Linked DNA regions of Humidesulfovibrio mexicanus. The protein of the gene in region 1 interacts with the protein of each later gene in a pairwise test. Links are inferred from orthologs where the notes say so. Each region holds a gene or a part of one and is shown in the gene's direction. Other genes may lie near its edges.

Evidence for each region.
Region 2: the proteins of CHB73_RS10480 (region 1) and sfsA interact in binary tests that used the Escherichia coli proteins (3 or more experiments, as listed by UniProt). The link is inferred for Humidesulfovibrio mexicanus from one-to-one orthologs.

The regions. Positions count from the first base shown.
Region 1 is NZ_FZOC01000004.1:289,444-295,210, reverse strand. The notes cover bases 1-2,826. They hold CHB73_RS10480 (glutamate-5-semialdehyde dehydrogenase), read left to right. Parts: upstream 1-692; coding sequence 693-1,961; downstream 1,962-2,826. Other genes in these bases: nadD (nicotinate (nicotinamide) nucleotide adenylyltransferase), read left to right, coding at 2,042-2,710; CHB73_RS10485 (tetratricopeptide repeat protein), read right to left, coding at 1-390. Outside these bases: CHB73_RS10470 (DUF169 domain-containing protein), read right to left, coding at 2,909-3,706; CHB73_RS10465 (N-acyl homoserine lactonase family protein), read right to left, coding at 3,865-4,614; magnesium/cobalt transporter CorA, read right to left, coding at 4,834-5,767. UniProt on the Escherichia coli protein: Catalyzes the NADPH-dependent reduction of L-glutamate 5-phosphate into L-glutamate 5-semialdehyde and phosphate. The product spontaneously undergoes cyclization to form 1-pyrroline-5-carboxylate.
Region 2 is NZ_FZOC01000003.1:19,900-25,746, reverse strand. Bases 1,491-4,396 are described here. They hold sfsA (DNA/RNA nuclease SfsA), read left to right. Parts: upstream 1,491-2,500; coding sequence 2,501-3,292; downstream 3,293-4,396. Other genes in these bases: CHB73_RS06795 (N-acetylneuraminate synthase family protein), read left to right, coding at 4,257-4,396; CHB73_RS06800 (DMT family transporter), read left to right, coding at 3,296-4,165; CHB73_RS06810 (VOC family protein), read left to right, coding at 1,885-2,508; CHB73_RS06815 (hypothetical protein), read left to right, coding at 1,491-1,848. In the rest of the region: CHB73_RS06830 (FAD-dependent oxidoreductase), read right to left, coding at 1-58; CHB73_RS06825 (PocR ligand-binding domain-containing protein), read right to left, coding at 99-605; CHB73_RS06820 (DVU0772 family protein), read left to right, coding at 836-1,186; more of CHB73_RS06815, read left to right, coding at 1,393-1,490; more of CHB73_RS06795, read left to right, coding at 4,397-5,306; CHB73_RS06790 (NAD-dependent 4,6-dehydratase LegB), read left to right, coding at 5,308-5,847. UniProt on the Escherichia coli protein: Binds to DNA non-specifically. Could be a regulatory factor involved in maltose metabolism.

The DNA.
Region 1 (5,767 bases):
CTTGGCCGCCGTGTCGTACCGCCCGGCCAGGGTGGCCGCCGCGGCAAGCTCCAGCTGGGCGGTGGGCGCAAGGCCCGCGGGGGCGTCCTTCAGGAATTCTTCAAGCGCCTGGGTGCGCGCGGCCGCATCGTCCTTGTCGATGAGGACGACGCCGAGCTGGTCGCCGGCCTTGGCCACCTGGCTTGCACGCCACTTTTCAACCCCTGCGTACCCGGCGGCCGCAAGGATGATCAGCCCGCAGCCTATGGCGATGGGTTTCAGGTTCGTGACCAGGAAGTCGAACAAGCGCTGGGAGGTGTCGGGCACGGCCCGCTTGATCTGCTCCAGCTGGTCAACGGCCAGGGGATTGACGTGCGGTTCGTTCTGCTCTGCGGGCTTCTTCTCGTCCATTCGGGGGAGCTCCTTGGAATCATGGGTGGCGCGCGCTGCGGCTTGCGGTCGGCACGCGCGCGTGCGGACCCAGGAGGTTTACCCAAAAATGTCAATCAGGTCAAAGGGCAATCCCGAAGCCGCCGCAAATATCTTGACAGACTGTGTAAAATCTTGGGAAATTGGAATAAAATCTGACAATTTTGCGCAGTGCCGAAGATTCTCCGTCGGCCGCGTTGACTTGGGTGCGCTTCAAGGGTAGCCAATCCAAGGCCCCGCGCTCGCCGTGGCCCGGACCCCTTTTCGCAGCACTGGGAGGATTTATGGACATCGCCGCAGAAATGCGCGCCATGGCGCAGGCCGCGCGCGCCGCATCCCGCCGTCTGGCCGCGGCGGAGGGCAGCGCCCGGCGGCAGGCCCTGCTGGGCCTGGCCGACCTGCTTGGCGCGCGCGCCCAGGCCCTTTTTGCCGCCAACGCCCGCGATGTCGACGCCGCGCGCGCGCGCGGCCTTGACCAGGCGCGGCTCGACCGCCTCGCCATCACCGAGGGCGTGCTCGGCTCCATGATTCAGGGGTGCCGCGAGGTGGCCGCCATGAGCGATCCCGTGGGCGAGATCGAATCCATGAAGAAGCGGCCCAACGGAATGCTGGTGGGGCGTATGCGCGTTCCGCTCGGCGTGGTGGCCATGATCTTCGAGTCGCGGCCCAACGCCCTGGTGGACGCAGCCGCCCTGTGCATCAAGAGCGGCAACGCGGCAATCCTGCGCGGCGGCAGCGAGGCCTTCCATTCCCTCTCCGCCCTCGCCGCGACCATCCACGACGCCCTTGAGGCCGCCGGACTGCCGCGCGAGTGCGTGCAGACGCCGCCCACCGCCGACCGCCAGGCCGTGACGGAACTCCTCAAGCTCGACGAGTACATCGACGTGGTGATTCCGCGCGGGGGCGAGGGGCTTATCCGCGCCGTGGTGGAGCAGGCCAAGATGCCGGTCTTGAAGCATTACAAGGGCGTGTGCCACACGTTTGTGGACGAGACCGCCGATTTGGCGCGCGCTGTGGACATTGTGCTGAACGCCAAGGCGCAGCGCCCCGGCACCTGCAACGCCCTGGAGTGCCTGCTGGTCCACCGGGCCGTGGCCGGAACCTTTCTGCCCCTTGTGGCCGAGAGGCTCGGTGCCGCAGGGGTGCGCTTCAAGTGCTGCCCGGAGGCCTTGCCCCTGCTGGCCGCCCGGTGCACCACTGCGGAGGCCGCCCAGGACGACGACTGGGGCCGCGAGTTCTTGTCCCTGACCCTGGCGGTGAAGGTGGTGGCCGACCTGGACGAGGCCCTTGAGCACATCGCCCGCTTCGGCTCCAACCACACCGAGGCCATTCTGACCGAGAGCCACAAGAACGCCATGCGCTTCACCCGCGAGGCCGACGCCAGCATGGTGGCCGTGAACGCCAGCACGCGGCTCAACGACGGCGGCGAATTGGGTCTCGGGGCGGAGATCGGCATCTCCACCACCAAGCTGCACGCTTACGGCCCCATGGGGATTCTGGAGCTCATGAGCGCCAAGTTCGTGGCGCTGGGCCAGGGGCAGATCAGGCAATAGCACCGCGCATTCTCCGGCGGCCGCCCGGCTGGAGACTGCTTCACACCCATTGCGGGCGGCACGCGAAGAGGACTTCACCAGTGAGCAGGATCGGAATTCTGGGCGGCAGCTTCAACCCCATTCACGCTGGACACATGCGCATGGCCGTGGAGGCCCGCGAAGCCATGGGTCTTGACCGCGTGCTGCTGATGCCGGCGGGCGAGCCGCCGCACAAGCCCGTGGACGGGATGCTGCCCTTTGCCCACAGGCTGCGCCTGGTGGAGCTTGCCGTGCGCGGGGTGAGCGGCCTTTCGGCCAGCGGGTTGGAAGGCACCCGTCCCGGCCCCTCCTATACGGTGGAGACGCTCTGCGCCCTGCGCGAGAAGATGCCCGGCGACGAGCTGACCTTCATCATGGGCAGCGAATCCTTCCTGGCCTTGCCGAACTGGCTGCGTGGCGTCGAATTGCCGGGCCTGGCCTCGGTGGCCGTTGGCCTGCGTCCAGGAGTCGATGCGCAGGGCCTCATGGACTTCGCCCGGACGCGCTGGCCCGGAACGCAGGAACTTGGGCCTGGGCACATGCGCTTCCCGACCGGGACCGAGCTGCGTCTGGTGTCCATGCCGGTGTTCGAGGTGAGCGCCACGGACGTGCGCCGCCGCTGGCGCGAGCGCCTGAGCCTAGCCATGCTGGTGCCCCAGGCCGTGGAGGAGATTCTTGAGCGCGGCGGCACGGCGTACGAACAGGCCTGGGGGCAGCGGGGCGAAGGCTAGCCGCCGGGGCTTCCCGCATTCCCAACCGCCATGCGGCCGGTGCGCAGCCCTGGCCTCCGCTCCGTCCCTGCGCGTTCAGCCACAAGGCCAGCGGGTCGCCCCGCTGGCATCGTGACTGGCGATTTTCCCTCTCGTTTTCGCGCGGCGTTTGCTCCTGCATGGCAGGAGGGGCGCAAGGCGGTTTCTTCCTTCTTGCGGCTAGGCCTTGGCCGTTTCGCCTTCCTTCTTGAACACGATGAGCGGGCAGTTCTTGCAGATGTCCGCGCCGGGGAACGGGTGGCCGATGCGGGTGATGGACGCTCCGCCCTTTTCGGCCACGCGCGCGGCGATGCGCGCGGCGATGTCCGCGATGTGCGCGCCGGGGATGAACACGTTGATCTCGCCGCGCTCGGTCTTGCCCGCGTTGTAGCTGCCGCTGCAGGCCAGGGAGATGTTGGCGAGTTTCGAGTTGAAGGTTTGCACGCAGCCGCCGCAGGCCGCGGAGTTCATGCAGAAAGACGGCTGGAAGGGATGCACGTTCTGGGTGGCCATCCAGTCGTCGACAAGGTGATAGGCCTGCATGTTGTCGCAATAGAAATGCACCACGTCGGGCACGCCCACGGCCAATGCAAGCGGGCTTACGGCCACGGCCAAAAGCGTGCCTTCGGGCAGTCTGGGCTTGGTCTCCACGAAGCGTTTCGCCTGCTCCAGGTCGGCGCAGTACTTGGCGTGGCTCTTGACCTCGGCTTCGTCCATCCCCTTCCAGCCCATCACGAACTGGGCGTTGGTGCAGCCCATCTTGTCCTTTTCCACCAGGACGGGAATGCCCTCCATGCGCGCGCCGATTTCGGCCTGGCAGAAGGTCACGGGCTTTACCGGCGCGTAGTGGGGCTGGCTTTTGCGGAAAGCATCCAGATTGGCCTGGTCGAAGAAGTATGTGACGGCCACGGGATAGTGCATGAGCCGCAGCTCGCGCATGAGCAGTTCCTGCATGGCGGCGAAATCGGGTGTGGACATGGGGGCTCCTTTGCCGCACCGGTCGCCGGGCGGCGTTACTATGTTTTTTCTAACATATGTTTTTTGGACGAAACCGTCAACGCGGGGAAAATGATAGGCCGCCCCCTCCCCTGCGCGAGGGGAGGAGGCGGTCGTTGGGAATCCGCGCCGGGGGCGCGCTATTCCGGTATGGTCGGGGTTGCGGCGAAGCGCGGCTCGTGCAGGGGCAGCAGGATGTCCGCCGCGTTCTTGACCTTGAGGATGTTGTCATAAGCCTGGTAGCTGTTCACCACGGTCCCGCAGGGGATGACCTCCATCTCCATGGCGCGCACTTCCTTGGGGGGAAAGAGGTTCTCCATGATGATGCAGAAGCCGGTGATGGCGGCCACGCCCTTTTCGGTGTCCACCAGCACGGTCATGCCGCCCTCGGTGTGGGCCGGGGTGTGCATCACGCGTACGCCGGGCACGATCTCCGCATCCCCCGTGAGCGCCACCACCTGGCCGTTGTCCTCCACGTCGGTGATGTAGTCCTCAAGATAGCGGAAATCCAGGGGGTGCGGGTCGTGGATGCGCTTGAGCTCCGCCTCGTGCACGTAGAACGTTGCGTTGACGCACTTGTAGTCGTTTTCGCAATGGTCGTTGTGCAGGTGGGTATGGACCACGATGTCGATGTCCTCCGGCTTGAGGCCGTACAGGGCCAGCCCTTCCTCGAAGGTGTAAATCTTGCCGCCGATGGCGGCCTCGCGCTCCTGGCTGACGATGGGCTTCATTTCGCCCGTGTCCACAAGGATCTTCTTGTCCCCGCCTTCCAGGTACCAGCAGTAGATGGGGATGGTGTACGGCTTTCCGTAGGCGTGCTGGTAGGTCATCATGCCGTGGTCGAATATCTTGGTGCCCATGACGATGGGGTGGATCTTGAACGTGGACACGTAAGCCTCCTTGTTCGGCGCTGTGGCCGGGCATATTCGTGCCGCCCGCCGTACGTTTCCGTAACGGTAGCACTCCGGACGGGCAGGGGCAACGGTGCGGTTGGGCGCAGTCGATACTATAGGAATGAATCCTGATAATGAAAGGGGCGATGCCGGGATTTCCCATTGCGATCCGCATGACGGCGGCGGAACCGCCCGGTCCATCCGCCGCGCCGCGCCTTAGCCGCCGTCCCGGTCGCCTTCGGCCCCGCCGTCCGCGCCGGAAGCGCTGGAGCCGAGCCAGCCCTTGCGCCGGAAGAACAACACCATGCCCGCCACGGTGAGCGCCATCACCGCGAGCACCACATAATAGCCGTACGCGGTCTCCAGTTCCGGCATGTGCCGGAAGTTCATGCCGTAGAGCGAGGCCAGAAAGCTCAAGGGGATGAAGATGGTGCTGATCATGGTCAGCACCTTCATGGTCTCGTTCAGCTTCAGGCTGGCGTTGGAGAGGTACAGGTCCAGCATTCCGGAGAGCATGTCGCGGAAAGTCTCCACCGTGTCCATCACCTGGATGGTGTGGTCGTAGAGGTCGCGCAGGTAGAGCACGGTGGCGTCCTCCACCAACGGCGGGCCGAGTTTCTCCAGTCGGGCCAGCACCTCGCGCAGGGGCCACACGAAGCGCCGCAGGAACAGGGCTTCGCGACGCAGGCCGTGGATGGTGGCGATGTCCCTGGGCGAGGGCGCGCTGAGCAGCGCCTCCTCCACCTCCTCGATGTCCTCGCCCATGCGCTCCAGAACCACGAAGTAGTTGTCCACCATGGCGTCCACCAAGGCGTACAGAAGGTAGTCCGGCCCGCTTTTCGCCAGCTTGCCCGTGCCGGAAACCAGCCGTTTGCGCACCTCGCCGAACACGTCGCCGCCGCCCTTTTCCTGAAAAGTCAGCAGCACGCCGGGCATGAGCACAAAGCTTACCTGTTCGTCGGCGATGGTGCGCGCGTCTTCGTTGTAGCGCAGCATTTTGAGCACCGCGAAGAGCGCGCTGTCCAGTTCGTCGAGCTTGGGGCGCTGGCCCGTGTGGACGATGTCCTCCAGCACAAGGGGGTGCAGGTGGAACAACTCGCCCAGGCGCGTGACGCAGGCCGGGTCATGCAGGCCGTCCACGTTGATCCAG
Region 2 (5,847 bases), on another replicon or contig:
GGCAGGCCGCCTTCGGCCCCAGAGCCACCCCGCCAATGACCACGATGTTTCCGCCCATGGGTATCCTCCCGCCTGTGCCGCGCCGAGGGCGCGGGTTGCTAGTGCCCGGCAGTGTACGCGCGCACCGCTTCGGCCACGCGCTCCTCGATGTCGCGGGCGATGGCCTGGGCATCCTCTTCGGAATACCGGCGCATGTCCGAGGCGAGTTCCGCCACCTGCTCTTCGCTCATGCCGGTAAGCTTCTCCACAAGGAAGCTCTCGGGTTCGGCGCCGTCGCACAGGCCGCCGCAGCCGCCCAGCATTCCGAGAAATTCGCCATCGACGATCACCGGCACGGCGATCAGCATCAACCCGGCGTCACACTCGGTGATGACGCTCTTGCCGGTCTGCCGGGCCTCGGCGCGGACGGCCTGGTTCACCACGGCGCATATGCCCGTGCCCGCGCCGGGAATCTTGCGCAGGGCCGGGCAGAGCCGGTTGCCCCACAGCTCGCGTCCGGTGAAGGGCGCGCCGTCCTTGTTGTGTGCGTGCGCGCTCACGCCATAACGGTCGTAAATGTCTTGTTCGAGCTTTGCCCACTCTTTCGCAGGCAAGATGTCCGTCATCTCCATGGCAACCTCGCAGATGTGTTTCAGGTGTTGCGCTCGGACGCGAACCGGTTCTGGCACAGGCGCACGCCTGCGTCAAACCTCTGCCGCGACACGGCAATGCGTTTCTTCGCAGCACGTTGCCTACTCCAAAAACCGGGCGGAGGCACCCAAAAAAATGGCTCGTGAAAGCCTTGACATCTTATCAGGAAAGATTACTGTTCACATCAAGACGCAAGGAGGAAACCATGGCCAGCCTGCACACCTACCGCGACCTTGAGATCGACTGGAGCATGACTCCCTGGGATGCCGTGACCCTGTACCTGGAATGGGGCAACAACTCCTGGCGGGCGGACCACCAGCCCGTGCGGTCCAAGGCCGACTACAGCAACTACTTCGTGGTCTACACCTGGGACAGCAAGCCCAGGGCCATTCTGGTGCGGCGCAATTCCGAGGAAGCCAGGGAACTGGCCGAAGTGGAGCTGCCCGACGATCTGGCCCGGGAGTTCATGCAGTCGGTCGGCGGGCTTAAGGGCGTGTATCCGCCCGACCAGAACGTCCGCCACTGGCTGGAATCCCAGTTGCGCCCCCAACAGTAGGACTCCGCGCATTCCGAGACGAACACCCGGACAGCGCTTTCCCTATCCTCCTCTTCCTTCCCCGAAACGCATCCTCCTCTCCCACTCGCCAGACGGGGCCGGGCAACCGGCCCCACCTCTTTTCCCGGGCCAGGGCACGGCTTGCCCCCGTGGGCGGCGCGCGCTACACAGGCGGTGCGACCACACCAACCCCCTCAGGAGCCGCCATGACGCCGTCCCCCCTCGCTCTGATGCGTCCCTTCCGTTCATTCCCGGTCAGCGCGCTGGCCCGGCGTTTCGCCGTGTTGGCCCTGGCGGCGCTGGCGTTGGCGCTTGTGGCGGCGGGCTGTGCGCACATGCCCAGGATGCTTGGCGGCAGCGGAAATGTGGAGATGCGGCTGGACGGCGAGCAGCAGCACGAGGCCCGCGTGCCCGCAGGCAGCCTGCTTGCGCTCGACATGCGCGATCCCGGCCTTTCCGGTTACGTGTTCGCGGGCACGTCCTTTGATCCCGTCCTGCTGCGCCTGGACGGCATCGAGCCCTTTGAGGACGGACGGCGCGTGCGGTACACCTTCACCGCCCTGGCCGAGGGCGAGTGCGATGTCGTCATCAAGATCCGCAAGCCCGAGCCGAACCTCAGGCCCGACATCTTCAAGCAGGTCAAGGTCACGGTCACGAAATAGCCGCCGCAGCCCGCCCCCTGCGGCCTGGAGGCCACCATGCGCTTCACCGGCATCAATCACCTGGCCATGGCCACCGGCGACATGGACGCCACCATCCGCTACTGGCGCGACCTGCTGGGGATGCGCCTGGTGGCCGGGTTGGGCCACCCCGGCTCGCGGCACTACTTTTTCGAGATCAGCGCCCAGGACATGATCGCCTTCTTCGAATGGCCCGGCGTGGAGCCAGGGCCGGACAAGGACCACGGCGCGCCCGTGCGCGGCCCCTTCACCTTCGACCACATCTCCTTCGGCCTGGAGGACGAAAACGCCCTGTGGGAGCTGCGCGACCGCCTGGACGCCGCCGGGTTCTGGGTGTCCGAGGTGGTGGACCACGGTTTCATCCGCTCGCTGTACTCCTTCGACCCCAACAACATTGCTGTGGAGTTCAGCGTGCCCGCGCCCGGCGTGGATCTGCGCGCGCAGCCCGTCATGGCCGACAGCGCGCCCACGCCCTTGGCCCGGCAGGGGGCCGAGCCCGTGCCCGGAGCGTGGCCCGAGCCCGTCGCACCCACCCGGCCGGAAGACCGCCGCGCCTATCCCGGCGAGGGGCTTCTGCTCGTGGGCCGCGACCCCGCCGCCGAGGGCAGGGCAGGCGGCGGCAAAGGCCCCAGGCATGTGTAGCGCTTCGGGCGCGCTGCTGCTCCCTTACCCGCCCGGCTGCCGCGTTGCCGCCTTTGTGCGCCGCGAAAAACGCTTCACCGCCGTGACCGTGGACCCGCACACCGGCGCGGAGCTGCGCGCGCACACCAACAACACCGGCTCCATGCTGGGGCTTTTGCGCCCCGGAACCCAGGCCCTGCTCTCGCCTGCGCCGCAGCGGGCAACAGGGCCGCAGCGCGCGCTCCAATGGACCCTGGAGGCCCTGGCCCTGCCCGGCGGGCACAGGGGGGAACCCCCCGCCTGGGTGGGCGTGAACACCTTGAGCCCCAACCGTCTGCTGGCCGCGGCCTGGCGCGCGCGCCTGCTGCCCGAGGCCCTCGCCTACACGGGCTTTGCGCCTGAAGCCAAAACCGGCGCCAGCCGCCTGGACGCCCTTTTGACAGGCCCCGGCCTGCCGCCGCTCTATGTGGAGTGCAAGAACGTGACGCTTGTGGAGGACGGCCAGGCCCAGTTCCCGGACGCGGCCAGCGAGCGCGGCCGCAAGCACCTGGACGAGCTTGTGCGTTTGCGGAGCGAGGGCTGCCGGGCAGCGCTGTTCTTTCTGACGCAGCGGCCGGACGGCGACTGCTTCGCCCCGGCCGAGGCCATAGACCCGCAGTACGCCGCCGGGCTGGTGCGCGCCCTGCGCGCCGGGGTGGAGCTGTGGGCCTGGCGCGCGCGGGTGACGCAAGCGGGCGTCCATCTGGCCGAACGCCTGCCCCTGGCCCCCTGCTGGGCCGCGCGCGTGCGGGAAGAAGGGGGCTGAGCCATGTGGCGTCTTGTTCTCGGAGCGGTGCTCATCAGCTTTTCGCCCCTGTTCGTGAAGCTGGCCGCGCCCTACGGCGTGGGCGGCGATGCGGCCGCCTTCCACCGGGTGCTCATCGGCGGGGTCGGGCTCTATCTGGCCAGCCTTGCCAGCCGCGAGCCGCGCTCCAGGCTTTCGGCCATGCCGCGCGCGGGCTGGTGGTGGTCCCTTGCGTGCGCGGGCTTCTTCGCCGGAGATCTGGTGTGCTGGCACCTGTCCATTCTGTACATCGGGCCTGGGCTGTCCACGCTGTTCGGCAACTTCCAGGTCTTCGTGCTGGCGGCCTGGGGCATCGTGTTCCTTGGGGAGCGGCCTGGGCTGCGCTTCTTCGCGGGCCTGGCCCTGGCCATGGGCGGGCTTCTGGCCATCGTCGCGCCCGCCTGGGCCAGCGCCGGGGCCGACTATCATTGGGGCGTGCTCTTCGGCCTGTTCTCCGGCCTCTTTTATGCCGGGTTCATCCTGGCCCTGGGCCGCAGCATGGCCCTGTGCGGCGACGGCTCGCAGCTGGCCGTCATGACGGCCAACTCGCTGATGACCGCGGCCCTGCTGCTGCCCGTGCTGCTGGTGCGCGGGGAAAGCCCGCTGCTGCCCCTCGGAATGCCCCTGCTGCTCATGGCTGGCTACGGCATCACCTCTCAGCTCATGGGCTGGGCGCTCATCTCGCGCGGGCTGCGCGATACGCGCATGTCGCTGGCCGGGCTTATTTTGCTGTTGCAGCCCGCCCTGGCCTACGTGTGGGACCTGGCCTTCTTCGCCCGGCCCGCCGGACTGGCCGAGCTTCTGGGCGTGGCCGCCACGCTGGTCGGCATCGGCCTGGGCGCGCGGCGGCGGTAGCCCCGGCGGAGGACCGCCTCCGTCTTGATTCTTCGCCCCCTTTTCTCTATCGTCCGCCCACGCTGACGCGAGTCAGGAAAGGAGCAAGCCCATGCCCGAAATCACCCTGGCCGGACGCGCAATCGGACCGGACCACGCCCCGCTTGTCATCGCCGAGATCGGCATCAACCACGAGGGCGACTACGCCAAGGCCGAACGCATGGTGCGCGACGCGCACGCCGTGGGCTGCGAGTGCGTGAAGTTCCAGTGCCACGTGGTGGAGGACGAGATGAGCCCGCAGGCCAAAACGGTCATTCCGGGCAACGCCAAGGAATCCATCTACGAGATCATGGAGCGCTGCCAGCTTTCCGAGGCCGAGGAGCGCCGCCTGATGGACCTGGTGCGGAGCCTGGGCATGATCTACCTGTCCACGCCCTTTTCCCGCGCCGCGGCCGACCGCCTGGAGTCCATGGGCGTGCCCGGCTACAAGATCGGCTCCGGCGAGTGCAACAATTACCCGCTCATCGACCACATCGCCGGCTTCGGCAAGCCGGTCATCCTTTCGACCGGCATGAACGGCATGGACAGCGTGCGCAAGAGCGTGGAGATCCTGAGGCGGCACAAGGTTCCCTTCGGGCTCATGCACACCACCAGCATGTACCCCACCCCGCCGGAAAAGGTGCGCCTGGGGGCCATGGTGCAGCTCATGGAGGCCTTCCCCGACGCAGTGGCGGGCCTCTCCGACCACACCCTGACCATCTACCCCTGCCTGGGCGCGGCGGCGCTGGGGGCCTCCATGCTGGAGCGGCACTTCACCTCGGACAAAAGCTGGCCCGGACCGGACGTGTTCCTGTCCATGGACCCGGAGGAGATGCGCCAGCTCATCCAGGGCAGCGCCATCATCCACAAGGCGCGCGGCGGGGAAAAGGGCGTGCTGCCAGAGGAACAGGTGACCATCGACTTCGCCTACGCAAGCTGCGTCACCATCGCGCCCGTCAAGAAGGGCGAGGCCTTGTCCAAGGCCAACCTCTGGGTCAAGCGGCCCGGCACCGGGCAGATCCTGGCCGAGCACTTCGAGGGGCTCCTTGGCCGCGCGGCCGCCCGCGACATCGACACGAACACGCAGCTCGCCTGGGACATGGTGGAAGGCGGAAAGGACTAGCATGGAACTCACAGGCAAGAAGATCCTCGTCACCGGCGCGGGCGGCTTCATCGGCTCGCACCTCACGGAAATGCTCCTGCGCCAGGGCGTGGATGTGCGCGCCTTCGTGCACTACAACGCCTTCTCCTCCTGGGGCTGGCTGGACAGCTTCGAGCCGGAGCTGAAAAAGAGCCTGGACGTGTTCCCCGGCGACATCCGCGACCCGAACGGCGTGCGCACGGCCATGCGCGGCTGCGACGTGGTGCTGCACCTGGCCGCCCTCATCGCCATCCCCTATTCCTACCACTCGCCCGACACCTACGTGCAGACCAACGTCACCGGCACCCTGAACATCGTGCAGGCCGCCCGCGACCTCGATGTGCAGAAGGTGGTCCACACCTCCACCAGCGAGGTGTACGGCACCGCGCGCTTCGTGCCCATCACCGAGGAGCACCCCCTGCAAGGCCAGTCGCCCTATTCGGCCACCAAGATCGGCGCCGACCAGATCGCCCTGTCCTTCCACGCCGCCTTCGGCACGCCCGTGGCCGTCATCCGGCCCTTC